Regions from separate parts of the Eubacterium sp. CAG:156 genome, predicted to be linked through region 2. Evidence: predicted binding sites of a transcription regulator. Region 2 holds the regulator's gene; each other region holds the start of a gene.

Region 1 (10,769 bases), on a different contig from region 2:
TAGACGAAGCGTTGTCTATTCGTTCTCTGCTTGCTTCAATTGTAAGTCCATTTATTGCTATATCAAATTCTCTTTCTATGTCATATCCCTGAGCATCATAATATGTAACGGAATCTTTAGAATCCTTTTTGTACTGTTTTACTTCTTTTTCAGCTTCTCCTGAAAGTTCAACATGTTCATTTGCATCAACAATCATATAAGGGAAATATACACCCATAACATTTTCTATTGAAAATTCGTTTTTAAACTGCTTATTTGCAAAAAACTTTCTTTTACCGACAAAGTTTTCTATAGATGATTTTGCCTCGTCTTTTGTTATTCTAAAAGGTAAAACAACATCCGGTACTGCTCCATTTGCCACTTTGCTGTTAACTGAAAGTGTATTACGACACCAATGACATCTTGCCTGTGTTGTTTCTCTTGTATCTATAACAACTTCTGCTCCACAACTTGAACACTTTAAGGTAACTATATCTTCACCTGCAGTAATATCCTCTGCTCCTTTGTTTACATGTTCTCCCTCTAGTTTTCCTGCATCCGTAACGATTTCTTCTGATTTTTCAGGTTCAAATTCATATCTACAATAATTACATCTTAATTTTCCTGTTTTAGGATTTTGCGATATGTCAGTTGAGCCACATTTTTCACATTTTATCTGTTCGTTTTCCGACATAAGACCCTCCATCTTTCACAAATTCATATAAATTAAAGTCCTAAAAGTTTTGCTTTTAATGCATCAAATTCTTCCTGCGAAATAATTCCTGCATCTAAAAGTGCTTTTGTTTTCTTTAATTTTTCATATGGATCTTCCTGTGCCGGCTGACCTGCATTCTGTCCCATATTCATATTCTGCTGCATATTTTGTTGTCCCATATTCATATTCTGTTGTCCAAACTGATTATTCATCATTCCACCAACGGCGTTCATTCCCATTCCCATAAATGCCATTCCTGATGCTCCACCATTTGGATTTTCACCTGCAGCCTGGAATCCTCTTGCTACTGACTGTTGCATAAATGATGCACCTCTGTTTCCTGCTAATGCATCTGCTTTTCTTACATCACTAAGTAATGCCTTTGTATCCTCGTCATATTCAACTGTCTGGATTGCAACTTTAACAATTTCCAAACCTCTGTCACTTCTCCACTGATATGCATCCTCTACGACTTCAGAAAGAGTCTTTGCAAAGCCAAGCTGGTCTGCCTGAATCTTTGACATTCTGTTTCCACGCTCAGGGTCATTTGTATATTTGGAAAATGCTGCTGAAAGACTTCCAACAACTTCATTAAATAACTGTTCTCCTGCCGGATTATCCATATCCGCAAAATCAAATACTTCATTATTTGGCAATAAATATGTAGCTGGCACAAAATTCTTTACAAATAATATTGGGTCTACAATCTTCATTGTATAAGTTCCTCGTGTCATTGCTCCTGCCTGGGTTCCCAAATATGCATCATCCCAATATATTTCTGACTGTGTTCCAAATCTGTTATTAGGGATTTCCTTCATATTAACATATACAGCCAACTGCTGTGCTGAAGGTTCACCACCAAATTTAAATCTTTCCCAAGACTGTTTTAAAACTGATTCAATTATAGAATCGCCTGCAAAAAAAGACTTTGCATTTGCGTCATCTGATTTAAAAAGATATTCTCCCGGCTCACATATGCAAGCTGTGATTGCACCATCCTGTAACGTTATAAGTGCAGTTCCTTCAGGTACTATCACCTTTGAACCATTTGAAATAATTCCTACTGAACCTTTAGTATTTGAACCTCTTCCTCTATTTGTTTCTGAAAGAACAGCCTTATATATAACTGCTCCCGCGCCTAAATTTGTCGGTGGTGTAAAATAATCTAACCACTGATCTGCAAATGTTCCACCTACTGCATCAATTGCTCCTTTAATAAAACCCATTTTTCCGTTCCTTTCGTGTTATTATTTTGTATCTTTATTTATTCATCTCTTCCCTTTAAATAGAATATTTCGTATTCCATTTTAATATTTATATTCATTTTACAGAAAAATAAACCCCAATACAACTGCTTTATTTATATCATTTGTAACCTTAAAAGTCAATTTTAATTGCCGTTTGCATCCATATTTGCTATAGTAACAAGTACAGACTTTTAGTAGCAAAATAAAGGAGAATTTGCATGATAGCAATTAATGTGATTAGTAAAAACGAATTTATGAACGCAATTTTTATAAAAGATACATTTGACTATATGTTGGTAAGCGAATTAGAATTAACAACAATCAACACTTTCTCTGTTGACGGGCGTATTAACAAAGATTTTATTAAAAAAAATGAACTTGAAGAACCTGAAGACGATTTCATCTCATGGGGAAGTATCAGACATATATGTTTTGAAATTATCAAAGGGAAAAACGCTCCATTAAAATTTAAAATCACATTAAAACTTCCTAATTCTTATATTGAAAAAATGTTAACTTCTGTTGATACTAACATTGAAGCTTCGCAGGTTTTAGGAATGTACATACATATTAATTATGAAAACAACAAGTTAAATGTTATTACAGGTACCTCCTTAAGTATATTTACAATGGACAAGTCCATTGATAAATTCTGGGATAAACAAATTACTACTTTACTAAATCAGCATTTCGAACTTGAAATCGAATAAATTATAAATTCAATACAATTTTAAAACTCATAAACACATCTTCTCGCGCATTTATTAGCACTCTTTTTTATCGAGTGCTAATTTTCTCTTGACTTTTACATTTGACCTGTCTAAAATATATATCAAGCGTAAAAATTATGGTGAATGCAAATACTTCGGAATTGTAAAAATTGATAAAATAAAAAGAAATAGTATTTGCAAACACTAATAGATTTATATAAAGGAGTGATATATATGGCAGCTACAAAAGGTAGTTTATCTATTAACAGTGAAAATATTTTCCCAATTATAAAGAAATGGTTATACTCTGACCACGATATCTTTTTCAGAGAACTTATTTCTAATGGTTGCGATGCAATTACAAAATTAAAAAAATTATCTCTTATCGGAGAGTACGAATTTAAAGATGATGAAGAAAGCGAACTTAAAGTTCAGGTTATAGCTAATGCAAATGACAAAACATTAACATTTATTGATAATGGTATCGGTATGACAGCTGAGGAAATTGATGAATACATCAATCAGATTGCTTTTTCAGGTGCCGAAGCTTTCCTTGAACAGTATAAAGACAAAACTAATGAAGATCAGATTATCGGTCATTTTGGTTTAGGTTTCTATTCTGCTTTTATGGTTGCAGATAGAGTTACTATTGAGTCTCTTTCTTATAAAGAAGGTTCTAAGGCAGTAAAATGGGAATGTGAAAATGGTCTCGAATTTTCTATGGATGACTGCGATAAAACAGACAGAGGTACAAAGATTACTTTATATTTAAATGATGATAGCTTAGAATTTGCAAATGAGTTCAAAGCACGTGAAATCATTCACAAGTACTGCTCTTTTATGCCCGTTGAAATATTCCTTTCTAACCCAAACGCTGAACCAGAATATGATACAATTCCTGAATCAGAAGTAACTGACAAAGATACAGTAATTGAAACTATTGTTGAAGAAGCTAAAACTGAAGAAAAAGAAAATGAAGATGGAACTAAAGAGGTTGTAGAGGTTTCTCCTGCTACTACTAAAGCTAAAATCCTTAAAAGACCAAAGAGCATTAGTAATCCTGTTCCACTTTGGACAAAACATCCAAATGAATGTAGTGAAGAAGAATACAGGCAGTTCTATCATGAAGTATTTATGGATTACAAGGAACCTTTATTCTGGATTCATTTGAATATGGATTATCCATTTAACTTAAAGGGTATTCTTTACTTCCCTAAGATTAATACTGAATTCGAATCTGTAGAAGGTGTTATCAAATTATATAACAATCAGGTATTTATTGCTGATAACATTAAAGAAGTTATTCCTGAATTTTTAATGGTATTAAAGGGTGTAATCGATTGTCCTGACCTTCCACTTAACGTATCAAGAAGTGCTCTTCAGAACGATGGATTCGTTAAGAAGATTTCAGATTACATTACTAAGAAGGTTGCTGATAAGCTTTCAGGAATGTGCAAAACAGATAAAGAAAATTACGAAAAATACTGGGATGACATTTCACCATTCATTAAATATGGATGCCTTAAAGATGAAAAATTCTGTGAGAAGATGTCTGACTATGTTTTATTTAAAAATATTGACGATAAATTCCTTACATTTAAAGAATGCTTAGAAAAAAATAAAGAAGCTCACGAAAACACAATCTTCTATACAACTGACCCTGTTCAGCAAAGTCAGTACATTAATATGTATAGAAACGAAAATATAGATGTTGTTATTTTGAAAGATGCTATCGACCAGCCATTTATAACACAATTAGAGCAAAAAAATGAAAATGTAAAGTTTGTTCGTATTGATGCTGAATTAACAAATACTTTCAAAGAAGAAGTTAATGAAGATGAATTAAAAGAAATGACTGACAAACTAACTGAAACATTTAAGAAATCTTTAAACAGAGATACTCTTGATGTTAAGGTTGAAAAGATGAAAGATTCTTCTATTTCTTCTATGATTACTTTATCAGAAGAAAGCCGTCGTATGCAGGACATGATGAAGATGTACGGAATGGCAGGAATGGATCCTTCAATGTTTGGTGGTGCAGGTGAAACTCTTGTTCTTAATTCAAACAACAACCTTGTTAAATATATCATTGATAATCCTGAGGGAGAAAATACTGATTTAATTTGCAAGCAGTTATACGACCTTGCAATGATTAGTCATACACCTCTTAATCCGGAATCAATGACAGCTTTTATCGAAAGAAGCAACAAGATTCTTGAAATCATAACTAAATAATATTATTTGAGAATATGTATAATTGTTAAATAGTTTACAGTTCACTTCTTCTCTAATAAAAAATGGGCACTTATTTTGTACTACCATCAAAAGTCAGATAAAAAATTGATGGTGTATCAATTCAAGTGTCCATTTTTATAACTATTCGATACTATCTAATTTATAATATCACAGTTAAACATTTCTTCTATAGCACTATTAAAATGTTTTAAATCATTTGCTTTCTTGATTCGTTTCCAATTCTTTTCATAATTCTCAAATAGTGGTGACATATATCTCCATGCTTCTTTCATCTTAAATAAAAGATTTCTATCACCGCTCATTACTTCTTTATAATCATTATATATAATTTCATTAAATCTATACAATTTTTCTTTAGTGACTCTCTCACCACCTCGTATTTCAGAAAAAATATTTGGATTAGTAATTGCTCCTCGACCAATCATTACACTGTCTATGTTTGGAAATCGTTTTGTAATTTTATTATAATCATCTACGCTGTTCACATCACCATTGTAACAAAGTTTATTTTTGCTGTTTTTATAGGCATACTCAAACACTTCTAAATTAGGAGTGTTATTATAAAAATCTTCTCTCACTCTTGGATGTATGATTAATTCCTTTAAATTATATTTATTATATATTTCGAGTATTTCATAAAATTCTTCCGGCTCATACATTCCGATTCGCGTCTTTACTGATATTTCCATCCCTGACTCATTTACCATTTTATCAAGCAAAATATCTAAATCTTCAAGATTTTTCAAAAGGCCTGAACCACGTCCTTTTGATACTACTGTTCCTGACGGGCAGCCTGCATTTATATTAACCTCTGTATATCCGTAATCTTTTAATTTACTCATTGCACTAAGTGCCTGATCTGTCTGTTTTGTCATAAGCTGAGGAATCAAAACATTTATTTTATTATTTTGCGGATTTATATCTCTTACTTCTTTATTAGAAAATTTTTTATTCTGACTTGTACCTATAAACGGTGCAAAAAATTTATCTGGTTGTTCAAATACTGCTGCTAAGGCATTTCTATATATGTATCCTGTTATTCCTTCTAATGGTGCTAAATATAATTTCATTTTTCTTCCTTTTATCTCAATGCCAGGACTTTATATGCATAATACACGAAGCTGCTTTAATCCTAACATTAATTTAATTTTTTAATCCACGAACCATTATATTATATTGCAGAATATTTTCAAATAATAATTTCTATATGATTATGTAAATATGTGCACATAAAAAAGTCCTTATTATATTGTATCGATTTTGTTTTATTTGTTGTTATATTTTACTTTTCTATGTTTTTATATGTTGTTATATTTTTGCTTTATTAAATTTAATTCATTTGTAAAATTATGTAATAACTTTCAAAATATAAATTTTAATTAAAATACATTATTATATGCATAGCTTCAAAACATCTACTCTACAAATATATATTTGAAAAACTACTGTTATAATGCTATAATTTTTAAGATGTCTTAGTGCAATATATAACAAAAGCGATTCAGAAATTTGTTTATACCAAAAAGAATTTCATCAATTTGTTTATTGTAATATATTTGTAAGATGTAAATACAAAAAAAGAAATGAGGAATTACATATGAAATTATGGGGAGGCCGTTTCACAAAAGAAACAAATAAATTAGTACATAATTTTAATGCGTCATTATCATTTGACCAGAAATTTTATAAACAGGATATTCAAGGTAGCATTGCCCATGTTACTATGCTTGCAAAGCAGGGTATTATTGAAGAATCAGATAAAGTTGCAATTATTAACGGATTAAATAGCATTTTAACGGATATCGAAAACGGACATTTAGAGTTTACTCCTGAACATGAAGATATTCATAGTTTTGTTGAAGCTCATCTTATTGAAAGAATTGGCGAGCCTGGTAAGAAATTACACACAGGAAGAAGCCGTAACGACCAGGTTGCATTAGACATGAAATTATATGTTCGTGACGAAGTTGTTGAGCTTGACTCATTATTAAAAACTTTGCTTCAGTCCATAATGAAAGTTATGGAAGAAAACACTGAAACTTTTATGCCTGGATTTACTCATTTGCAGAAAGCTCAGCCTGTAACTTTAGCTCATCACTTTGGAGCATATTTTGAAATGTTTAAAAGAGACCGTAGCAGATTAACAGATATTTATGGCCGTATGAATTATTGTCCTTTAGGTGCTGGTGCATTAGCAGGAACAACATATCCTCTTGATCGTGAATATACTGCTTCTTTGCTTAATTTTGATGGTCCAACATTAAATAGTATGGATTCTGTTTCTGACAGAGATTATGTAATTGAATTAATGTCTGCTTTATCTACAATCATGATGCATTTAAGCAGATTCTGTGAAGAAATTATTATATGGAATTCTAACGAATATAGATTTGTAAATATTGATGATTCTTATAGTACAGGCTCAAGTATTATGCCTCAGAAGAAGAATCCTGATATTGCCGAATTAATCAGAGGAAAGACAGGACGTGTTTATGGTGCTCTCACTTCTATTCTTACTACAATGAAAGGAATTCCTCTTGCTTACAATAAAGATATGCAGGAAGATAAGGAATTTGCATTTGACGCAATCGACACTACAAAGGGTTGTATTGCATTATTTACAGGAATGATTGATACTATGACATTCAATAAGGATATTATGGAAAGCAGCGCTAAAAACGGATTTACTAACGCTACAGACGCTGCTGATTATTTAGTAAATCACGGAGTTCCATTTAGAGATGCTCACGGCATTGTTGGACAGCTTGTTTTATTCTGTGAAGGTAAAGGTATTTCTCTTGACGATATGACATTAGATGAATTTAAGGCTATCAGTCCAGTATTTGAAGAAGATATATATGATGCAATCAGTCTTAAGACATGTGTTGATAAGCGTTTAACAATTGGTGCTCCAGGTAAAGAAGCTATGGATAAAGTAATCGCTATTAACAAAGAATATTTAAGCAAATAAAAGAAATTATTTTAATAAAAAACTGAGGTTTGAATCCATCCCATTGGATTAACCTCAGTTTTTTTAGCAATTATATGATACCTAAGTTTGTAACTAAGTTTTTTCATAAAAATATAGGCTCTACTATTTATCATAATAGCTTAATCTACATTGTGTACATTTACGTCAAGCTGATTAAATGGAATTGAAATTCCTGCTTTATCAAAAGAAACACGTATATTTTCGTTTAAATAAAATTTGCAATCCCAATAATATTCAGTAGGCACCCACACTCTAACTTCCATTATAATTGCGCTATCTGCTAAATTTTTGACAACTACTGCGTTTGCCTCATCGCGCATTATATTAGAATAACTGTTCATCACTCTTTCGAGTTCTTTACGTGCAAGTTCTATATTATCATCATACGATATTCCAACTTCAACATCTACTCTTCTCTTATCATTCATGGAATAATTCGTTAAAATGCTATTTGACAATGTTCCGTTTGGTAATTTTACAGATTTATTGTCTACTGTTTTTAAAGAAGTATAGAAAATATCAATTTTATAAACTGTTCCTTCTACTCCATTTGATTCTATATAATCTCCTACAGTAAACGGCTTCATAATTAAAATCATAACTCCGCCTGCAAAATTTGATAAACTTCCTTCAAATGCAAGACCTATTGCTAAACCTCCGGAAGCCACAATTGCTGCAAATGATGTTGTTTCTATACCAACCTGTCCACAAATTGTAATCGCAAGTATAATATATAAAGTAACTTTTAATACTGAGTGAATAAATTTTGCTACACCTTCATCTGCTGATGATTTGGCAAATATTCTATCTACAAACTTAAGAATAAATTTAATTATAAATTTTCCAATTACAAATATAATTACTGCAATAATTATATCTATACCAAAGGCTACTGCTTTATCTATTAAATCACTACCTATCTGTGATAATTTGCTCGCGTCCTTTGATAATTGTTCAATATTATCTGCTACACTTTCTACTTCTTTTTGAGTAGCACTAGCTAACATTAACATATGTTTCCTCCTTCCAATTAATTATAACTATAAACAATAAAAAGTCTTAGACTGTTTATTATCCAAGACTTTTTATAATGTAATGTGATATGCCTTATGGATTGCATACATTAAATGGCATACTCAATCCTTTAATCACATGTGTATTTGCTAAAAATTGATTATTTTACGATACGTACTTTAATTACGCCTTCAATTTTTTCAATTTTTTCAACTAAATTATCAGTAGCTTTACTATCTAAATCCATAATTGTATAAGCATAATCTCCTCTTGATTTATCAACCATATCTGAAATATTCATACCTTCAGCAGCAACTGCAGATGAAAGCTGACCAATCATGTTTGGAATATTTTTATGACAAATTGTAATTCTTGCAACCTTGTCACATACGCCTAAATCACATTTTGGATAATTTACAGAATTAATAATATTTCCGTTTTCAATGAAATCTTTTAATTCTTTAACTGCCATTACAGCACAATTATCTTCTGACTCTTCAGTTGAAGCACCAAGATGTGGTGTAGCAATAACATTCTTTGCCTTAGCTATCTTAGCATTAGGGAAGTCTGTTACATATCTCTTTACTTTACCTGATTCTAATGCTGCAATCATGTCATCATCACATACAAGTAAATCTCTTGCAAAGTTAAGAATTACAACTCCATCTTTCATCATAGCGATTGTGTCTTTATTAATCATTTCTCTTGTATCATCTAATAATGGTGTATGAACAGTGATGAAATCACATTCTTTGTAAATTTCTTCTCTTGTATTTACATGTTTAACTTCACTTGATAATCTCCAAGCTCCATCTACTGAGATAAATGGATCATAACCATATACTTCCATACCAAGTTCTGTAGCTGCATTTGCAATTAAGCTACCAATAGCACCAAGTCCAATAACTCCAAGTTTTTTGCCCATAATTTCATTTCCGGCAAAATTCTTTTTAGCTTTTTCCATTGTCTTGTTGATGTTTTCGTCTTCTTTATTGTCTTCAACCCATTTGTTTCCGCCAATAATATCTCTTGATGCAAGAAGCATTCCGCATAATACTAATTCCTTAACACCATTTGCATTAGCACCCGGAGTATTAAATACAACAACACCCTTTTCTGCACACTTGTCTAAAGGAATATTGTTAACCCCTGCACCTGCTCTTGCAACTGCTAAAAGATTATCAGATAATTCCATATCATGCATTGCTGCACTTCTTACTAATACTGCATTTGCTTCTTCAAAATTATCTGTAAATTCGTAATTATCTGTAAATTTGCTTGTTCCTACTTTTGAAATAGGATTTAAACAATTAACCTTAACCATTTTTCCTTCTCCTTATTATGCGTTTTCTTTTTCAAATTTTTCCATAAATTCAACTAATGCCTTAACACCTTCAATTGGCATAGCATTGTAAATACTTGCTCTCATACCACCAACTGTTCTATGTCCTTTAAGATTTTCAAGTCCGGCAGCTTTAGCTTCTGCTACAAATTTAGCATCTAAATCAGCATCACCTGTTACAAAAGGTACATTCATAAGTGAACGGTCTTTTGGAACAACTGTACCCTTAAATAATTTGCTATTATCAAGGAAATCATAAAGAATCTTAGCCTTTTCTTCGTTACGTTTCTTCATTGCATCAAGGCCACCCATCTTCTTAATCCATTTAAATACTTTTCCACAAATATAAATTCCATAGCATGGAGGTGTATTGTAAAGTGATCCTGCATCTGCCTGTGTTTTCCACTGAAGCATTGTTGGAACTGTGCTATCAACTTCCTCAGGAATTAAATCTTCTCTAATAATCGCAATAACAACACCTGCCGGTCCAACGTTCTTCTGAACACCACCATAA
Region 2 (10,769 bases):
AGATGAGTAAGTCTCTTGGAAATTGTATCTATCTTTCAGAAGATGAGAAGGAAGTTAAGAAGAAAGTAATGTCTATGTTTACAGACCCTGATCATATCCGTATCGAAGATCCGGGTAAGATTGAAGGAAATACAGTATTCACATATTTGGATGCATTTTCAAATGAAGGACATTTTGCAGAATATCTTCCTGAATATGCAAACCTTGATGAATTAAAAGCTCATTATCAGAGAGGTGGACTTGGGGATGTTAAGGTTAAGAAGTTCCTTAACAATGTTATCCAGGAAGAACTTTCTCCAATCAGAGCACGTAGAAAAGAATACGAAAAAGACATCGAAGGTGTATACGAAATCCTTAAAAAAGGAACAGAAGTTGCACAGGAAAGAGCAGCACAGACTTTAAGCGAAGTTAAACATGCAATGAAGATTGATTATTTTGAAGATCCTGAATTTTTAAGTGAACAGATTAAAAAATATAAATAAGATTTAGAAATATAAAAACCACATCAGATATACTATTTTTAAAGTTAACTAAAAGAAAATAGGTAAAGATGTGGTTTTTGTTTTAAATTAAAGTGAACAAAAATTTCATATCTGAGTTATAAAGCTGTTTAAATTCTCCGAAATAAAAGTTATTTAAAGTTTAATAATAAAGTTGGTCAAATTCTCCAAGTAAAGTTATTTAAAACTCAAAAATAAAAAAAGTTAATTAATTTACAAAAATAAAACTCATTTAAATTCCCAAAATATCAATAACATCTAATCCCGTTTCTACAATATATGCGGGAATGGATTCGTACTCAGGTTCAGGATATTTTAAGTCAGGTATGCAAATAGAAGGAATATTTGCATTCTTTGAAGCTAATAAACCATTTTCAGAATCCTCCAATATAAGAGCAGCTTCTAAGGAAACATCTACTGATTTCCATGCTTTAAGAAAAATTTCAGGGTTTGGTTTAGATTCGTTAACTTTGTCACCACCAATAACGAAACTAAAATATTTATCAATTCCTGCACGCTTTAAATATTTTAATACAATTTCAGTTTTAGTGGATGAAGCAACTACACATGGAATGTTTGCGGCAAATAGAGCCTGCAAAAGCTCTTTTATTCCGGGCTTAATCTGAACTCCGTTTTTTTCAATTATATAATTCACCTGTTTTCGGGTCTCGCTAGAGATTATCTCATCAGGATAATCAGAACCGTAAATATCATAAAGAGTACGTTTGAGATTCTCTCCGGCAATACCTAATGTTTTTACATAATTTTCTTTTCTTTGTTTATAACCGTATTTTTCTAATATAGGAGCCTGAGTTTCCATAAACAACTTTTCCGTATCAAAAAGCAGCCCGTCCATATCAAAAATAACAAGTTTAGTTTTGGTCTTTAGTTCTCTATTTTTACAAATAATCATATATAATGCTCCAATTCATAATAAAAATAATCGAATACTTAAATGATAGTGATAAAGGCATAGATGTTACAAGTTCTGAGGCATATTATGATACTTTCATCACATCTAAAATAAATCATAAAATAAAAATTTAATTAGGTCAAAATATTTATTAAAAAATTAATAAATGTGAAGTGAAAAAATTATTCCCATTTTAAAGTGGGCAAAGTGGATTTTAGTCTTACAAAAATTAATAAACGTGGTAGGAAAATAAATCTTTCATAAGAAAAGAAATCAAGAAAATAATTTTCATAAAAGACATTGACGTGAAAATAATTATTATGTATTATAAAGATATGAAAATGATTTTCACGAAAGGGAATAAGATGAAAAAAAATATTTCGGTAATTGAAAATATAAACAGATTATATGACTCGTTTTTTGAACAGGAAAAAAAGATAGGAAATTACATACTTAGCAATTATAAAGAAGTTGTAAATATGACAATTTCAGAATTAGCTAAGAATAGTGGAACAAGTGTAGCAAGTGTTTCACGATTTTGTAAAAAGTGTGACGTGGACGGATTTCACCATTTAAAGATTGCACTGGTTAGAGAAATTGTTGAAGGTGATAACAACATACCGGTTTCTAATGATATTACAAGAGAAGATATCGGACAGTCATTACAAAATATTTTGGCAAATAAAATAGAAGAAATGAAGCAGACCATTTCGTTAATAGATACAAAAGAATTTGATAAGATTCTTGAAAGCATACAGAATGCGGGAATTGTACAGTTTGTTGCAGTAGGAAATACGATTCCTGTAGCTTTAGATGGCGCATATAAGTTTAATGAAATTGGAATCCGCTCTATGGCAGGAAGCATATGGGAAACTCAATTATCATTTTCTATGACTTTAAAAGAGCAAGATGTGTTAATTGCAATTTCTAACACAGGAGAGTCGAAGCAGGTTCAGAAAATGGTTGAGGCCGCAAAGGAAAATGGAGCAACAACCATTGGCATTACAAATAATCCCGATTCGACTATTGCAAAGACGGTAGACTATCATATACAGACGGCTACCAGAGAAAAATTATTCTTAAATGAGTTTTATTTCTCAAGAGTATCAGCAACAACAATTATAGAAATTCTATATTTGTTTTTAACAGTAGGACAGCAGAAAAGTTATGAAAGATTAAGCAAATGTGAAAATCTTATGGCAGATGAAAAATTATAAGAGGAGGAAACAAAATGAACGAAGTTCATTTTCTATAAATGTTTCCGACGAATAGCCGCCGACCGAAGGGAGGGGGCAATACATATTAACAGGAGGAATTATAAAATGAAACAAAAATGTGCAAAAGCAGCTTATGAAATGATTAAAGATGGAATGGTTATAGGACTTGGTGGAGGAAGAACAATAGCTTTTCTTATTGAAGAACTAAAAAATGGAAATAAGAAAGTTAAAGCAGTTACACCTAGCGAAGATACAATGAATTTATGTGTCAAAGCAGGAATAGAAGTATTACCGTTAGAATTTGTTAAACAAATTGATATTGCGTTTGACGGATGCAATGAGATTGACAAAAATCTTAATGCGTTAAAGACTGATGGCGGAATTTTTACAAGAGAAAAAATAGTAGCTGTTATGGCAAAAGATTATGTGATATTAGCGGATGAAGAAAAATATTCAGATGAGTTAACATTTGAACATGCAGTTGCAGTGGAAGTAATAAAAAGTGCAAAAGAATATGTTAAATCTAAATTAGAAGAAATGGGAGCAAAAGTAGAAGAACGTTCAACAGAAATGAAAATGGGAACTTTAGTAAGTGATGACGGAAACTATCTTATGAATGCGTACTTTGAAAAAGGGCAGGATGTAAAAGCATTAGATGAAAAATTAAAGCACATAACAGGCATAGTAGAAACATCATTATTTTATAATATAGTGTCAAAAGCATTAATTGCAGGAGAAAGTGGCATTCGTGTAATAGATTAAAAGATTGTGGTGTTATACAAAAGCAATTTGAAAAATGTGGATATTAAGTTAGGAGGATAATCATGAGTAATTTAAACTGGGGAATAGTTGGTACAGGATGGATTGGCAGTGAAATGGCAGAGGCTTTGTGGGCAGTAGATGGAACTGTTTATGGAGTGTGTGGAAGTTCGCTTGAGAAGGCTGAAAATTTTGCCAAAGAATATAAAATAGAACATGCATATAATGATTTAGATGAAATGCTATCAGATAAGAATATTCATATAGTATACATTGCGACTCCACACAATATGCATTATGAAATGATGCTTAAATCATTAAAGTCAGGAAAGCATGTATTTTGTGAAAAGGCAATTACGGTAAACAGCAGACAGTTAGAAGAATGCGTCAAGGTGGCAAAGAAAAATAATTTAGTTATATGTGATGGCGTGACACTTCTTCACATGCCTTTATATAAGAAGATAAAGAAAATGATAGAAGATGGTGAAATAGGAAAGGTAAAAATGGTGCAGGTTAATTTTGGAAGCTGCAAGGAATATGATGTAAATAACAGATTTTTCTCAAAATCATTAGCAGGTGGGGCATTGCTTGATATAGGAGTATATGCAGTATCATTTGCCAGATATTTTATGGAAAGCAAACCAAATGTTATTCTTACTACTGCAAATTATTTTGAAACAGGAGTTGATGAAACAAGTGGAATTATTTTAAAAAATAATGATGGGCAAATGTCTGTTATTGCACTTACAATGAGAGCAAAACAACCAAAAAGAGGTGTTATTTCAGGAGAAAAGGGATATATACAGATAGATGAATATCCAAGAGCTCAAAAAGCAACAATTACATATACTGCTGACGGACATACTGAGGTTATAGACGAAGGTGATACGAAAAAAGCACTTCAATATGAAGTTATGGATATGGAAGAATATATTAATAATAATTCAGGACAGGAAAATCTTCAGATCGTAAGAGATGTAATGGAAACTCTTACTTCAGTTAGAAATCAGTGGGGAATGGTTTACGATTTTGAATAAGTAAAATTATGTAATGCCACAAGTTATAGATTAAAAGCCACTATATGCTTATGATAGTATATTTTTTTAGTAGATATTTGATTATTTACCTTTTCTACGTTAAAGAATACTATTGTTGCATGAGGTGGCTTTTAAATTATTGTAAGGTCTCGACATATAAAATTTATCAGGAATAAAAGTAATCCCGTTGTTCTGGGAAACTAAATGAAGAACAACATATTCGTCATGTGTTTCGTATATATATCTTGACTCAAAATTACCAACCTCATTACATAGTTTATCTGAAATAACACGATGGAAAATAGTTTTATAATATGCTATAATGAGCGTTAGTGTGGAAAAGTATGCATTATATTTAAAATAGAACATAATTAAACAAGAAACCAATATAAAACAACATGGAGGAACAACAGTGGCTCACATTGATCAGAGTAAAATAAGAAACTTTTGCATTATTGCCCATATTGACCATGGAAAGTCAACTTTGGCAGATAGAATTATTGAAAAAACAGGATTGTTAACAAGCAGAGAAATGCAGGCACAGGTTCTTGATAATATGGAACTAGAGAGAGAACGTGGAATAACGATTAAGTCACAGGCAGTAAGAACGGTATATAAGGCAAAAGATGGAGAAGAATACATTTTTAACCTTATCGATACACCGGGACATGTCGATTTTAACTATGAAGTATCACGAAGCCTTGCAGCATGTGATGGTGCAATCCTTGTTGTCGATGCAGCACAGGGTGTAGAAGCACAGACTTTGGCAAATGTTTATATGGCACTTGATCATGACTTGGAAGTATTCCCTGTTATCAACAAGATAGATTTGCCTAGTGCAGATCCTGAAAGAGTTATAAATGAAATAGAAGATGTAATCGGACTTGAAGCTCATGATGCACCACTTATTTCAGCAAAAACAGGATTAAATATAGAAGAAGTATTAGAACAGATAGTGGAAAAAATACCGGCACCACAGGGAGATGTTGACGCACCACTTCAGGCATTAATATTTGACAGCTTATATGATGCGTATAAGGGAGTTATTGTTTTTTGCCGTTTAAAACATGGTGTTGTAAAAGCAGGTATGAATATAAAAATGATGGCTACGGGAGCAACAGCAAATGTAGTTGAAGTAGGATATTTTGGAGCAGGACAGTTTATTCCATGTGATGAACTTAGTGCAGGCATGGTTGGATATATTACAGCCAGCATCAAAAACGTAAAAGATACGCGAGTAGGTGACACTATTACTAATGCAGATAATCCTTGTGCAGAACCACTTCCCGGATACAAAAAAGTTAATCCTATGGTTTACTGTGGACTTTATCCGGCAGATGGAGCAAAATATCCTGATTTAAGAGATGCTCTTGAAAAATTACAGTTAAATGATGCAGCTTTGCAGTATGAACCTGAAACATCACTTGCATTAGGATTTGGCTTCAGATGCGGATTTTTAGGATTGCTTCATTTGGAAATTGTACAGGAAAGACTTGAGCGTGAGTACAATCTTGATTTAGTTACAACTGCACCTAGTGTTATTTACAAAATATATAAAAATGATGGAAGTGTTATAGAACTTACAAATCCTTCTAATTTGCCTGACCCAAGTGAAATTGAGCATATGGAAGAACCTATTGTTCATGCGGAAATAATGGTAACAACTGAATTTATCGGTGCTATTATGGAATTATGTCAGCAAAGAAGAGGAACATATATAGGAATGGAATATGTAGAAGGTTCAAGAGCATTACTCGAATACGATATTCCGTTAAATGAAATAATATATGATTTCTTTGATGCACTTAAATCCCGCTCAAGAGGATATGCGTCATTTGATTATGAATTGAAAGGATATGAAGCAGCTAAGTTAGTTAAACTTGATATTCTTATTAATAAGGAAGAAGTGGATGCACTTTCATTTATAGTTCCGGATGTTACAGCATATGAACGAGGCAGAAAAATGTGCGAGAAACTTAAAAATGAAATACCACGTCAGTTATTTGAAATTCCAATTCAGGCAGCAGTTGGAAGTAAAGTAATTGCGAGAGAAACAGTTAAGGCAATGCGAAAAGATGTTTTAGCTAAATGTTATGGTGGCGATATTTCACGTAAGAAAAAACTTCTTGAAAAACAGAAAGAAGGAAAGAAGAGAATGCGTCAGGTTGGTAACGTTGAAATACCACAGGAAGCATTTATGGCAGTACTCAAATTGGACGAAGATTAATATAAAAGGTCTCTTTGCAGCAGGCAGAGGGACCTTATTAGTTGAAAAGAGAGGTAAAAATGAGCAAACATTTAGAAATATATATCCATATTCCGTTTTGCGTAAAAAAATGTGATTATTGTGATTTTCTCTCCGACAGGGCAGATTGCAAAACTAAAGAGGAGTATGTGGATGCGTTAATAAAAGAAATTGAATTGTCAAAAAATATTTTGAATGGATATGAAGTAGATTCAATCTTTTTTGGAGGAGGAACCCCTTCTATATTGGAATCACATTTATTTGAATGCATAATGAATGCAGTAAAAAAATATGCAAATATAAATGAAAATACAGAAATAACGATAGAATGTAATCCGGGCACTTTGACAAGAGAAAAATTAGAAGTTTACAAGAAAACCGGAGTGAACAGATTAAGCATAGGACTTCAGTCAGCAAATGATGATGAATTAAAAAGCATTGGAAGAATACACACATGGCAGGAGTTTTTGGATAATTATCGAATAGCAAGGGAATGTGGATTTGACAATATTAACATTGACTTAATGAGTGCACTTCCGGGACAAACGATTTCATCATATAAAGAAACTCTAGAAAAGGTAGTTGCCTTGAATCCAGAGCACATATCGGCGTATAGCCTTATAGTAGAAGAGGGCACGATAATGTATGACAGGGTAAATGAAGCAGCATTGCAGGGAAAGGATATACTTCCTGATGAAGATACTGAGCGTGAAATGTATTACATGACAAAGAATATCTTAGAAGAAAATGGATATCACAGATATGAAATATCAAATTATAGTAAAGAAGGCATGGAATGCAGACATAACGTAGGATATTGGCAGAGAAAAAATTATATTGGCTTTGGAACAGGAGCAGCTTCTTTATTAGAAAATGAACGATATAATAATATTTCAGATTTAAATAAGTACATTGCTTTCATAAATGAAATATACAATTGCGAAGATAATATGGATGAAATGACAGCTTTTCAATATGGTAGTGAAGAAATGATGGATTATTTATTTGAAGATGAAAATGATTATGAATTTGAAAATAATAATCAACAATCAAGAGAAGATGAATCTGTATTCAAAGAAAAAATTTATCAAAAGGAAAGTGATAATGATACAGACTTTGATACTGGTTATAACAGATTGGGTTCAATTCATAAAAATATTGAAAGACTCTCTAAAAATGATCAGATGGAAGAATTTATGTTTTTAGGCCTTAGAATGATGGAAGGAGTAAACAAAACTAAATTTGAAACACTTTTTAATAAGAAAATAGAAAACGTATACGGTAATGTCTTAGAAAAACTCACACAGGAGAAATTATTGAAAACCGAAAACGACAATATAAAACTTACCGAAAGAGGAATTGATGTAAGCAATGTAGTATTATCAGAGTTTTTATTATAATATGGAAAATATTCTATTTAATACTAATAAAAATCATAGCACAAACCAGATAGATGTATATAATACCGAAAGAGCATTTGCCGCCGTCGGTTCAATGTTCCATCATATGGAATGACTAGAACCGAAGGTTCTAATGTCAGACCATATGGTGGAACATTAGAACTGCTACGAGTGGCAAGCAGCGAAAGCGTTCTTTCGATATTATATACATTTTTAATTGCAAGCAGCGAAAGCGTTCTTTCGATATTATATACATCCTTAAGGTTTGTGCTATTTTTCTATGTTCACAAATTATTTACAAAAGTTTCTATAATTTTTTTTGCAAAAATGTTGACAAATAATATGGTGGGTGCTATTTTAATTTATGAAAGATGTTAGCACTCAAAACTAACGAGTGCTAATAAAGTAGAAAGGAGATGGAATATGGAACTGACAGAGAGAAAAGTAAAAATATTACAGGCAGTCATTCGTAACTATTTGGAAACAGGCGAGCCCGTTGGTTCAAGAACCATTTCTAAGTATACAGATCTTAACTTAAGTTCAGCAACCATTCGTAATGAGATGGCTGACTTAGAAGAGATGGGATATATAGTTCAGCCTCATACATCAGCAGGACGAATTCCTACAGATAAAGGTTACAGACTTTATGTTGACGATTTAATGAAAGAAAAAGTTCAGGAATTAGACAACAGAGAAAAGAAAGTAACTGAAAGAGAAAACCTTTTATTTGAAAAGGTTGATAAGGTTGAAACCCTTCTTCAGAATATGGCGAAGATGCTTGCAACCAATACTAATTATGCAACAATGATTTCAACATCAAGGGATAACGAAGATAAGATAAAATTCATTCAGTTGTCACTTATGGATGACAATCAGATTTTATGTATTGTTGTTTCGGGAAGAAACAGAGTAGTAAACAAGATTATAAAAGTTAAAGACCAGATTAATGAAGAAATGGTTTTGAGACTTAATGTGGCACTCAATACAAGTCTTGCAGGATTAGCAGTTGAGCAGATTAACATAGCTGTTATTTCAACACTTACATCTAATGCAGGTGAACATAAAGAATTAGTAACAGATGTGTTACAGGCAATTACAGAAGCCATTGCATCAGAAGCACAGATGAAGATTTATACATCAGGTGCAACGAATATTTTGAAGTATCCTGAATTAAGCAGTAACGAGAATGCAAGTTTGTTGCTTTCAACATTTGAAGAAAAGAAGCCATTAACCAATTTGGTAAATGATAATGAAACAGGAATTCAGGTTTATATCGGTGAAGAAACTCCGGTAGAAGGAATGAAGGATTGTAGTGTTGTAACAGCAACTTATGAATTAGAAGATGGCATTAAAGGTACCATCGGAGTTATAGGTCCGAAGCGAATGGATTATGAGAAAGTTGTAGAGACATTAAGAACAGTTAAGGGCCAGTTAAGCGATGCTTTCAAGAAGGAAGACGAATAGAAAGGAAGGTCCAATGGAAAAGAATATTAACGATATGCCTGAAGAAGAAAAGGTAGAAAAATCTGAAACTGAAGAAGAAACAGTAGAAGATACAAATGAAACAGTAGAAACTGAAAAAGAAACAACAGAAGATACTAAAGAAGATAAAGACAAAAAAGAAGCAGAAGATAAAAATTCTTCAGACAAAAAAGAAAAGAAAAAAATATTTGGAAAGAAAGATAAGAAAGACCAGCAGATAGAAGAGTTAACTGATAAACATCAAAGACTTATGGCTGAATTCCAAAACTATAGAAACCGTAGCGAAAAAGAAAAATCAGCAATGTTTGAAGTTGGTGCAAGATCAATTATTGAAAAACTTCTTCCGATTGTGGATAACTTTGAAAGAGGTATCGCAGCATTATCAGAAGAAGAACAAAAATCACCAACAGGTCAGGGAATGAATTTAATATATAAGCAGTTGATGACAGCATTTGAAGAAATGGGAGTTACAGTCATTGAAGCTAAAGGCCAACAGTTTGATCCGGAATTACACAATGCAGTAATGCATGAAGACAATGACGAATTAGAAGAAAATGTTGTTGTTGAGGAATTCCAGAAAGGCTATAAATATAGAGACAGTGTTATAAGACATAGCATGGTTAAGGTAGCTAATTAATTTTACAAATAAGAAATTATTTAACATATATTTGAACTCGGAAAACCGAGAAATAAGAAAATTATCAATTTAGGAGGAAATATATCATGGGAAAGATTATTGGTATTGACTTAGGAACTACAAATTCATGTGTAGCAGTTATGGAAGGTGGAAAACCTACAGTTATTACAAATGCAGAAGGTGTTAGAACAACTCCATCAGTAGTAGCATTTGCAAAATCAGGTGAAAGATTAGTTGGTGAAACAGCTAAACGTCAGGCAGTTACAAACGCTGACAAGACAATCTCTTCAATTAAGAGACATATGGGAACAGATTACAAAGTAGCAATTGATGATAAGAAATATACACCACAGGAAATTTCAGCAATGATTCTTCAGAAGTTAAAAGGTGATGCTGAAGCTTACTTAGGTGAAAAGGTATCAGAAGCTGTTATTACAGTACCTGCTTACTTCAATGATGCACAGAGACAGGCAACAAAAGATGCAGGTAAGATTGCAGGACTTGATGTAAAGAGAATTATCAACGAGCCAACAGCTGCAGCATTAGCTTATGGTCTTGATAATGAAAAAGAACAGAAGA
Region 3 (10,769 bases), on a different contig from region 2:
TTGTTTTTGTCAATTTAATTGTTCCGGAGCTTAACTTAGATGCTTCAACTAAATCATCTACAAGTATCTTCAAACGATTTGATTTTTCTTCCAAAATCTTTACATATCCTTGTGCCTTTTCATTTTCGAGTTCTTCCTGATCTAACAAATGAACATAGTTAATAATTGATGTAAGAGGTGTTTTAATGTCATGTGATACATTAGTTATCAGGTCTGTTTTCATACGTTCATTCTTAACATTCTGATCAACTGCCTTATCAATTCCCATTCCAATACTATTTACACTATGTGCCATTCTACGGTTAATTCCAAAAAAAAGCTTTTCGTTTATCGTTCTTTTTGTATCTCCGCTTGCAATCTTATCTGTTTCTTCATTTATAAATTCATATTCAACCAAAAACTTCCACAATACAACTGCTAAAGCTACTGTTTCTATTAGCAATGCTATAACTAATAAACCAAAAGAATAAAATATGCTATAAATCGCACTGTCTATTAAAGCGACTGTAATAATCACTATCATAAAAATAATAACTTTAACCGTTGTTTTTAAATTAGTCCACAACGCTTCGCTTTTCTTAAATACAATATAAAGCAGACTTGTTCTAATGAGGGATTTTGCTTTTAATCTACGTATAATACTCATTACAAATTGAACGATAATTTCTGAGCATACAAAAATTATTGCTGATAAAACTATTTTAAGAATGTTTTGATTAATTACATTATCAATTTCATCAGTATAAAAACCTCTGGATGCTGCATTAATAATTAAGGTCACAACAAAACCTGATACTGCAACTAAATCCCACCATGAATAATCAATAGTATATAAATATGCCGGTTCCTTCCATTTATTCTTGCCTGTTGTAATAGCAAGTCCAATACCTGCTATACCTGCAATCACACAACTAAGTCCAAGAATAACAATCATTATGTTGTATTTTAAAATTTCCTTTTTTGAAGTAACTACATCTTTTACATAATAACTTAAATTAGTATCATATGGGTATGTTGTATTAACAGCCATTAAAACATATAAATCATTGTAATCTGTAAATGTTTTACACTTGCTGTTAAATATTTCAGCTGTAAAAAACTGTTTATCTAAAGTACAGATTTTTATATCGTTCAACTGGTCATACAAAAAATATTCTTTATATTCATTTGATGTAAGAATCTTCTCGGCATCCTGTGTATTATATTCTATATGCTGCCCATCTACATCGGTATACGAAATCTTGTACGATACATTTGAATCTATATTATTCATATACTTACTCGAATATTTATACAGTGAATAATCACAAAAGAAATTAAAAATTGCTTTACTTTCAGTTGAACTATATTCAGGATTTCTATCCATAAAATCCTGTAAATTATAATCACTTGAATACTCTAAATAATCACTATATGCATTATTGTCGTCTTCATATCTGCCATTATCATAATAATCACTATTTCCATAATAGTCACCCATATTATACTCTGATGAAATATCCTGTTTATCATACATTTCAATCAATTGCTTTATAGTATAACTGGAGTTAGGCAATACCGCATTTTCATCTTTACCATATTTATCATAATATGTTGCAATATTTCCAACATCTGATAACAATGCTGAAAATGATGATTCAACAATATTATTGTAATTTCTCATTGCCTCATTTCTGGACATTATAGTTTTATCGTTAAACTCGAAGTACATAGAAGAATAACATATTCCCACAATTCCTATGGCAATTAAAACATTAAAAATTGTTTTCCATTTTTTCATAAGGTACACTCCTACATTTTTTCGATTTTATATCCTAAACCCCAAACTACTTTTAAATATCTTGGTTCTTTTGGATTAATCTCTATCTTTTCTCGAATGTGTCTTATGTGAACAGCTACAGTGTTGTCAGCAGAAATTGCAGGTTCATTCCAAACACTTTCATATATCTGCTCAATTGTATAAACCCTTCCCGGATTCTTGATAAGCAGAAGCAAAATGTTATATTCATATGGTGTTACTTTTACAGGTTCACCATCAACCGTAACCATTTTTCTGTCGTCGTCAATCTCAAGGCCTCCAACAACATATGTATTGCTTTTCTTTTCGGCTATATTTCCAAACTGTGTATATCTTCGTATCTGTGATTTAACTCTGGCAACCAACTCTAACGGATTAAACGGCTTTGTAATATAATCATCCGCTCCCACATCAAGTCCTACTACTTTATCTGAATCTTCTGATTTAGCAGATAAAATAATAATAGGTATACTACTGTTTTCTCTGATTTTTAAAGTAGCTCTTAATCCATCAAGCTTAGGCATCATTACATCAATTAATAGAAGCTGTACCTCGTTTGACTTCAATTTTTCAATTGCATCTAATCCATCGTAAGCCTTAATTACATTATAACCTTCTTTTGATAAATAAATATCAATCGCTTCTACGATTTCTTTGTCATCATCACATACTAATATGTTGTACATTTTCTGCTCCTTTTCTAAAACACATTCTATTTGATTATAGAATATCTAATGTTTTTTAAATTCCGTCACTCAATTTCTTAAGATTTAATTATGATTAAATTCTAAGTACTAGTTTTGTTTACTTCTACGCTTTTACTTTTACCTTTATAGTCTTGCTAAAGTTTCCATAAATTTTCTTTTTATTATTCTTCTTAAAAGCTCTGGCTTTTACATAATATGTTTTTTTGCCTGCAAGTTTCTTGATTGTATATTTATTTTTCTTACATGTTACTATATGTTTTTTCTTGAAATTTTTCTTTAAAGAATATACTATTTCAAAACCTGATGTACCTTTAATCTTCGATAATTTTACATTAATTTTGTTCTTCAAGCCTTTTGCCTTAATATTTGCTTTTGCAGGAACAATATTAAATGTAACATTCTGTGTTCCATTGTAAATACCTATTCCATTAATTTTAACTGTGGCTTTACCGATTTTTTTGTTATTTTTATATGTTATTGTATAATCAATGCCTTCTCTTAAAGTTACATCTCTATATGTGATTTCAATATTTTTAAATGTAATATTTTTACCTGTATACACTTTCTTTTTTGGCACACCGTTTACTGTTGTCATAGTAATGAATTTCTGTAATCTTGGTTCAGCAACTGCATTACCATTGCAATAAGACATAACTCTGCTTATATCTCCTGAGAATAGAGCATAAGCACCTGCATTATTTACAACATTATCAATTCCACCCTTACCACTTAGCACAACTGAACATGCATTAGTAATTGAAACTCCCGGCTTATCAGGAACACTGATTGCATTATTTAAATATGAAGATGATTTTGTTTTCCCTCCATAATTTCTTATTGTTTTTATTTCTAAACCCTTTTCATAAATTTTTAAGTATTCAAATATCATAGCATATTTTAATATTGTGGTCAAAATTGTAGTATTTTTTATCAAAAAAGCGCTGACAAAACATTTACATGTCTGTCAGCACTTCTTTAAAATATATCTATATATAATTTTGTTAAATTGATGTAGGGTTAAAATCTCCCCACTTTGATGCCTACATCATTCCCATTCCCGGATTTGCAGGCATAGCCGGTGCATCTTCCTTTATATTTGCAACAACCGATTCTGTTGTTAATAATGTACTTGCAACACTTGTTGCATTCTGTAATGCACTTCTTGTAACCTTTGCAGGGTCAAGGATTCCGGCATCAACCATCTGTACATATTTTTCATTGTATGCATCAAATCCGTTTCCAGGTTCTGATTCGCGTACTTTATTTACGATAACTGAACCTTCAAGTCCGGCATTCTGTGCAATTGTAAATAATGGTGCTTCAAGAGCTTTAAGAATAATCTGTCCGCCTGTCTTTTCATCGCCTTCTAATGTATCAACTAATTTAGCAACTTTCTTTGATGCATGAATATATGCAGAACCACCACCTGAAATAATTCCTTCTTCTACAGCAGCTCTTGTAGCATTTAAAGCATCTTCCATACGAAGTTTCTTTTCCTGCATTTCAGGTTCTGTAGCAGCACCAACTCTGATAACTGCAACTCCACCTGCCATCTTAGCAAGTCTTTCCTGTAATTTTTCTTTATCAAAATCAGATGTTGTTTCAGCTAGCTGAGCTTTAATCTGAGCGATTCTTCCCTGAATTTCTTCAGAATTTCCTTCGCCATCAACGATAATTGTATTTTCTTTCTGAACCTTAACTGATTTAGCACGACCAAGGTCTTCAATCTTAGTTTCAGCAAGTGATAAGCCTAATTCTTCTGAAATAACCTGACCACCTGTAAGAATTGCAATATCTTTTAACATTTCTTTTCTTCTGTCACCGTATCCAGGAGCCTTAACTGCAACCACGTTAAATGTTCCACGAAGTTTATTAACAATTAATGTTGTAAGAGCTTCACCTTCTACATCTTCAGCAATAATTAAAAGTTTTGAGCCGCTCTGTACAATCTGTTCAAGAATTGGAAGAATTTCCTGAATATTTGAAATCTTCTTATCTGTTATTAAAATATATGGATTATCAAGGTTTGCTTCCATCTTTTCCATATCTGTTGCCATATATGCTGAAATATATCCTCTGTCAAACTGCATACCTTCAACAAGGTCAAGCTCAGTTTTCATTGTCTTTGATTCTTCAATTGTGATTACACCATCGTTAGAAACTTTTTCCATTGCATCTGCAACCATTTCTCCGACTTCTTCATCTCCAGCTGAAATTGCAGCTACTTTAGCAATCTGTTCCTTACCTGTAACCTTACTACTCATTTCTGAAATTGCCTTAACAGCTTCATCTGTAGCTTTCTGCATACCCTTTCTTAAAATAATTGGGTTAGCACCTGCAGCTAAATTTTTCATTCCTGCATTAATCATAGCCTGTGCTAAAACTGTAGCTGTTGTTGTTCCATCACCTGCAACATCATTTGTCTTAGTAGCTACTTCTCTAACCAACTGTGCACCCATATTTTCAAATGCATCTTCTAATTCAACTTCTTTAGCAATTGTTACACCATCATTAGTAATAAGTGGTGCACCATATGATTTATCTAAAACAACATTTCTTCCTTTAGGTCCAAGTGTTACTTTTACTGTATTTGCCAACTGATTTACTCCAGCTTCTAACGCAACTCTGGCATCTGCTCCAAATTTAATTTCTTTAGCCATTTTTATAACCTCCATTCAAATTTCCAATTTATAAGTATGATATTAAAGCTATTCAACTACAGCTAAAATATCGTTCTGTCTAACTATAATATATTCCTCGCCATCTAATTTAACTTCATTTCCTGCATATTTTGAATATATTACTTTATCTCCGGCTTTAACCTGCATTGTTACTTCTTTACCGTCTACAACTCCACCGGGACCTACAGCAATTACTTCTGCCTGTTGTGGTTTTTCCTGTGACTGTGTTGTCAAAATAATTCCTGACTGTGTCTTTTCTTCAGGTTCAGCCTGTTTCAATACTACTCTGTCTCCTAATGGTACTAATTTCATTTAAAACTACCTCCTTTTCAGCTTGTTAGCACTCTTTCTTTTTGAGTGCTAACCCAATAACCTAATAATATATCAATTATTTCAAATATGCAACCCCTTATTTTTATTTTTTATTGTTACTTTTCTTCTTTTTATCTGTATTCGTTCCAATTTTACCATTTCTTCCAAAGCAAAATAAATACTGCTGTGCATAGCCTCCATACTCACCATAATGATTAGATGCGAATTTTTGTATTTCCTCTTTACTTGTCTCTTTTCCAAAATAAATGGCTTCCATTATACGTTTAATCCAAACATCAATAGGAAATGCATTTCTATATCCAAGTCCAAATAGCAAAACACAGTTTGCAACTTTATCTCCCACTCCCTTTATTGACTTTAATAATTCTCTTCCATCTTCTTCATTTAGATTTGCAAATAATTCTTCATTTATTTCACCCAAAGCAAGCTTTTGTGATGCATCATATAAATAAGGTGCCCTAAATCCGGACTTCATTTCCCTAAATGCTTCTTCTGTTATTTTCCCTAACTTTTCAGGATTTGGGAAACTATAGTATTTTTCACCATTTACCTCACCAAGATATTCACCATATTGTTCACTTATTCTTTTTACAATCTGCTTGATTTGAGGTATTTGTTTGTTTTGTGAAATAATAAAAGATATTAGCACTTCATGGAAATCCTGATTTAAAATTCTAACTCCATAATTTTCTTTAATTGCACTTTCTAATTTATTATCCTTCTTTAACAAATATGATTTAATTTCATCATAATCTCTATCTAAATCAAAATAATTAGTCCATATTTTTTCTACATCTTCCTTTGAAGTATTATAAAATATAAGTTGATTTTCATCTTGTTTTATATGAAGCATTTTATTTTTTGCAACAATAACATATTCTTCTTTATCTAACTTATAAAATCTAAAACACTGACCACATTCTAATGTCTGTTCCAAATCAAAATCTTTAAGTTCATTTATTAGAGTATTTTTTCCATTCTCTGTAATTTTCATTTGTTTTTCCTCTTTTCTTACGAATATTTAACTAATCTAATAGGTAGAGTATCATTTTTATTATTCATATTCAATATAGATATTTATGTAAATTTATTACATTCTATTTTTTAGCATATGTAATATACATGAGTTTATTTTTACTCACTTTTTACTCACACAATAACTTATGACATTATGTCCTTATTTATTTAATAAATAATATTAAAATTGTCATAATTTCTTTACATTATTTAATGTATTTCTCCTTTATTTTAGTCTAAAATAGTTATATAATTATATTAAAATGTTGGCAACGAAAGGAGACTGTATTATGGGATTTTTTAAAAAATTAGTTGGTTCAGCCGCTGTTATTGGCGCTGCTGTTGGAGGGGTATCTTATTTAAAGAAGCGCAAAGAGGAAAAATATACTGAAGATGATATTTTTGAAGACTTTGATGACGAAAAGATTTTTGATATTAAAACAAATTCTAACAAAAATGGGACTCAGAAAATAACAATTACATTTAATTCTAACAAAGCTAAATCAATGGCTAATAATGCTGCTGATAAAGTATTAGAAGCTGCTGATTCTGCTAAAGAAAAAATTGTAGATGCTGTTGGCGAAGAAAAATATAATTCTGCTGTAAAAAAAGTAACTGATGCTGCTACTTTTGCTAAAGATAAAGCAAGTGATGCAAAAGACAAAATCACAGATTTTGTTGGTGAAGAAAGAATTGACAACGCTAAAGATTTATTCAATGATGCCGTTGATTTTGCAAAGGATAAAACATCTGAAGTTATTGATAAAGTAAAGAATTATAATAGTGAAAATGATTTTGTTGATACAGATTATAGTGACATTGATGATTTTGAATCATTAGATGATGACTTTGTTGATGAATCTGACGATTTAAATAACGGCTTTGATGAAAATTACTCTGAAAACGATGATTTTGTTTCATCTGTCAAATTAGAGGAAGATGATGCTTCTTCATTTAATGACGAAACATTTGATAACAATGACATACCTTCTGAAGAAAATCATATTTTCGAAGACATTGATGATATAAAGCAGGACGATGATTCATTTGAAGATACAAATATTTCTGAAGAAGGCACAGACATATTTGAAGAAGAATCTGTACCAAATGTTACGGAACATAATACCGAATCAAGTCTAACTGACGATGAAGAATATGATACTGAATCTAATATTACCGATGATGAGCTTGATAATAAAAGCAGTATTTCAGATAATACCTCAGAAAATCAGGCTGCTACAGAACCTGATGAATTTAATGAACTTGATGACGAATTAAACGATGATACATTTGATAATATCGAAGTAAATAATGATTCTTTAGATAGTAATGAATATGATAGTGGAAAAGATTCTGATATTGTTGAAGAGCATTTCTCTTTTTTAAAAAAGTCATCCGATAAGAGCGGTGATAACACATCTAAGGAAGATACTGATTTCTTAGATGATGAACTTGATGAAATCTAAATAATATAAAAGGAGCCATTACAGTATGATATTTCCGGTATGGATAAGAAGTATCATCTCAATTGGCTCCTTTTATTAATTTGGGCTCATAAAAAAATCTCCCAATCTAGGGAGATTTTTTACATAGTAAAACCGAAAAAGTAAATTTCGCAGTTTGTACAAATATATTTTACAATAAATGAGCTCTTAATTCTTCTCCACTCATTTCGCTTAAATATGCAGGTGCAATATCTAATACTGTCTTACAACCTTTCTGTCCTTCATCATAAAGACGCTTAGCAGCTCTTGCATATGCAATTAAAACACTTGTAGTAAATTCAGGATTTGAATCTAATTTTAAACTATATTCAATAATATGATTATGTTCTTTATTCATTCCTGTTTTTCCTGAACGGATTACAAATCCACCATGTGCCATTCCGCTATGATTCTTTTCTAATTCTTCTTCGCTAATGAAATGAACTGTTGTATTGTAATCTGAGAAATAATTTGGCATTTCCTTGATTTCTTTTTCAACTGCAGCGGCATCTGCACCTTCTTCTAATACAACAAAACATTCTCTTTCATGCTTATCTCTTGTTGTAAGTTCCGGATTTTCGCCCGATCTAACTCTTTCTAAAGCACTTTCTACAGGAATTGTATACTGCTTTGCATTCTTAACGCCTTTAATTCTACGAATTGCATCTGAATGTCCCTGACTAACACCTTTTCCCCAGAATGTATAATCTTTTCCATCTGGAAGAATTGCATTTGCATAAACTCTGTTAAGCGAGAACATTCCAGGATCCCAACCTACTGAAATAACTGCTATTTTTCCAGCTTCTTTTGCTGCCTTATCAACTGCCGCAAAATGTTCAGGTATTCTTGCATGAGTATCAAAACTATCAATTACGTTAAACATTGAAGCAAACTGTGGAGTCTGTACAGGAAGATCTGTAGCACTACCGCCACATAAAATCATAACATCTATCTTATCTTTCCAGTCTGCAACTTCATCAATATGACATACCGGAACATTTTCTGTTAAAATAGTTACATTCTTAGGATTTCTTCTTGTAAATACAGCAACTAATTCCATATCATTAGCTTCTTTAACTGCACATTCTACACCTTTTCCCAGGTTTCCATAACCTAAAATACCAATTCTTGTTTTCATTTCAGTCTCCTTCGTTAATATATATTTTACTTAATCAGCACTTGCAATCATTAGTCTTCTTTAATTGACATATTGTAAGTTTTCGCCACAAAAAATTATAGAATTTTTCCACAGATTTGACAATACTTTATAGTATATTTTCTATAATTCTTTAATTTTTTCAAGAATACTTTTGATGCCTTGCTAAATACTGCATGTTTTTTCCATACTAAAGCTAGATTGCCAAAAAAGAAGTGTATTTAATTCACAATGAAAATAAATACACTTCTTAGGCTTATATATTTTTTATATATTATTTACTATTTGCTTTATATCCTCTAAATTGTCTGCGAAAAAAATTCCTTCCTGTCTTTGTTTAGACGAAAATTCTTTTTCAATCATATGATTTAACAATTCTTTTAAACTGCTATAATATCCATCCAAATTATATAAAATACAAGGATTATTAAGCTGTTTCATTGAAATTTTACACATAACTTCAGACACTTCTTCCAGAGTACCCGTACCACCTGGAAAAGTCACAAATACATCTCCTAATTCTATCATTTTAGTTCTTCTTTCTGACATATCTTTTGTAATAAATAATTCGGTTAATCCCTCATGTTGAACTTTTGCATCTATAAAAAATTGTGGTTCAACTCCTATAACTTTACCCCCTGCATTTAATACACTGTCTGCAAGTTTTCCCATAAGTCCTGTTTTAGATCCACCATACACAAGTGTGTTGCCACTTATTCCAATCCATGTTCCCAATTCTTTAATTGCCCTTTTAAATGTTTTATCATTTCCGTCTGATGCCCCAAGATAAACTGTAATATTCATTTCAATACCTCTTTCGTAATTTAATTCTAAACTTCTGTCCCAACTTCAATTAAGTTTCCATCTAAATCATAAAATCTTATAACTTTTTGTCTCCAACTATTTGTCATAAGTTTATTAATTTTCCATCATTATCTAGTATTACATCCAATCCAAATAATTCATGATATAACATTATTGATTTTTCTATATCATTAACAACAATTAAAACATTCCTTAATTTCATAAAAACGACTCCTATACATATTAGTCTTATTTTATTATATTATTTTTCACTACCTCATAACAAGTAAAAGAATTATATTTATTTCATTCTTCATCCGTAACACCGTTTGTTTTGTACATTGTTCTTACTAATGCATCCTTTGAATTTTTCCATGGTTCATCTTTATATCTATAATCAAATTTTTTTATAAACCATTCTACATCCTCAATTGTTCTATCTAGATTTTGTTCAAATATATCTATAGTCATTTTATTAAATTCGTCAAATTTATTTCCCGATAATTCTTTATCAGCATATTTAAGTAAAGCATTTAAATGCTCAAAGCAAAATCCTTTACAATTCTTATATAATTCTAAAAAATCTTTATCTTCTTTTTTCCATAAATAAAGTATCGTGGCAACATATCTGTCAAATGTATCATTTAAACGGTCGCACACGAAACAACTTCCATTTAATTTATCCAGATATTCAGTTATTGGCTTCTTTTCTTTCTTTTTAAATAATCCACCTGAAGATTTCTCCTTAGACAGCGTATCAACCTGCTTTTTTACATTCTTTAAATGTGT

What was found. Region 2 encodes HrcA, which represses chaperone genes, less so after heat shock. Its sites were predicted from a motif close to TGTTAGCACTCNNNNNNNNNGAGTGCTAACA; they were not measured.
Region 1: the regulator HrcA is predicted to act here: its motif matches at 2,704-2,734, upstream of htpG (molecular chaperone HtpG).
Region 3: the regulator HrcA is predicted to act here: its motif matches at 5,522-5,552, upstream of groES (co-chaperone GroES).

What each region holds. Positions count from the first base shown of each region.
Region 1 covers NZ_FR878115.1:5,092-15,860, forward strand. Annotated here, with positions in the region: gene ABMA45_RS00555 (hypothetical protein) at 1-673, opposite strand, end outside; gene ABMA45_RS00560 (SHOCT domain-containing protein) at 706-1,920, opposite strand; gene ABMA45_RS00565 (DUF5721 family protein) at 2,160-2,651, shown strand; gene htpG (molecular chaperone HtpG) at 2,886-4,886, shown strand; gene ABMA45_RS00575 (tRNA dihydrouridine synthase) at 5,042-5,977, opposite strand; gene argH (argininosuccinate lyase) at 6,505-7,878, shown strand; gene ABMA45_RS00585 (mechanosensitive ion channel family protein) at 8,019-8,912, opposite strand; gene ABMA45_RS00590 (phosphoglycerate dehydrogenase) at 9,074-10,237, opposite strand; gene serC (3-phosphoserine/phosphohydroxythreonine transaminase) at 10,253-10,769, opposite strand, start outside.
Region 2 covers NZ_FR878166.1:25,738-36,506, reverse strand. Annotated here, with positions in the region: gene trpS (tryptophan--tRNA ligase) at 1-482, shown strand, start outside; gene ABMA45_RS07370 (HAD family hydrolase) at 733-1,413, opposite strand; gene ABMA45_RS07365 (MurR/RpiR family transcriptional regulator) at 1,779-2,630, shown strand; gene rpiA (ribose 5-phosphate isomerase A) at 2,736-3,392, shown strand; gene ABMA45_RS07355 (Gfo/Idh/MocA family protein) at 3,455-4,426, shown strand; gene lepA (translation elongation factor 4) at 4,839-6,653, shown strand; gene hemW (radical SAM family heme chaperone HemW) at 6,713-8,071, shown strand; gene hrcA (heat-inducible transcriptional repressor HrcA) at 8,495-9,535, shown strand; gene grpE (nucleotide exchange factor GrpE) at 9,549-10,190, shown strand; gene dnaK (molecular chaperone DnaK) at 10,277-10,769, shown strand, end outside.
Region 3 covers NZ_FR878179.1:16,225-26,993, reverse strand. Annotated here, with positions in the region: gene ABMA45_RS08840 (sensor histidine kinase) at 1-1,780, opposite strand, end outside; gene ABMA45_RS08835 (response regulator transcription factor) at 1,792-2,484, opposite strand; gene ABMA45_RS08830 (hypothetical protein) at 2,609-3,394, opposite strand; gene groL (chaperonin GroEL) at 3,546-5,165, opposite strand; gene groES (co-chaperone GroES) at 5,214-5,498, opposite strand; gene ABMA45_RS08815 (DNA-3-methyladenine glycosylase family protein) at 5,602-6,513, opposite strand; gene ABMA45_RS08810 (hypothetical protein) at 6,827-8,002, shown strand; gene ABMA45_RS08805 (diaminopimelate dehydrogenase) at 8,172-9,158, opposite strand; gene ABMA45_RS08800 (LOG family protein) at 9,444-9,980, opposite strand; gene ABMA45_RS08795 (hypothetical protein) at 10,007-10,087, opposite strand; gene ABMA45_RS08790 (VOC family protein) at 10,084-10,203, opposite strand; gene ABMA45_RS08785 (DUF6062 family protein) at 10,287-10,769, opposite strand, start outside.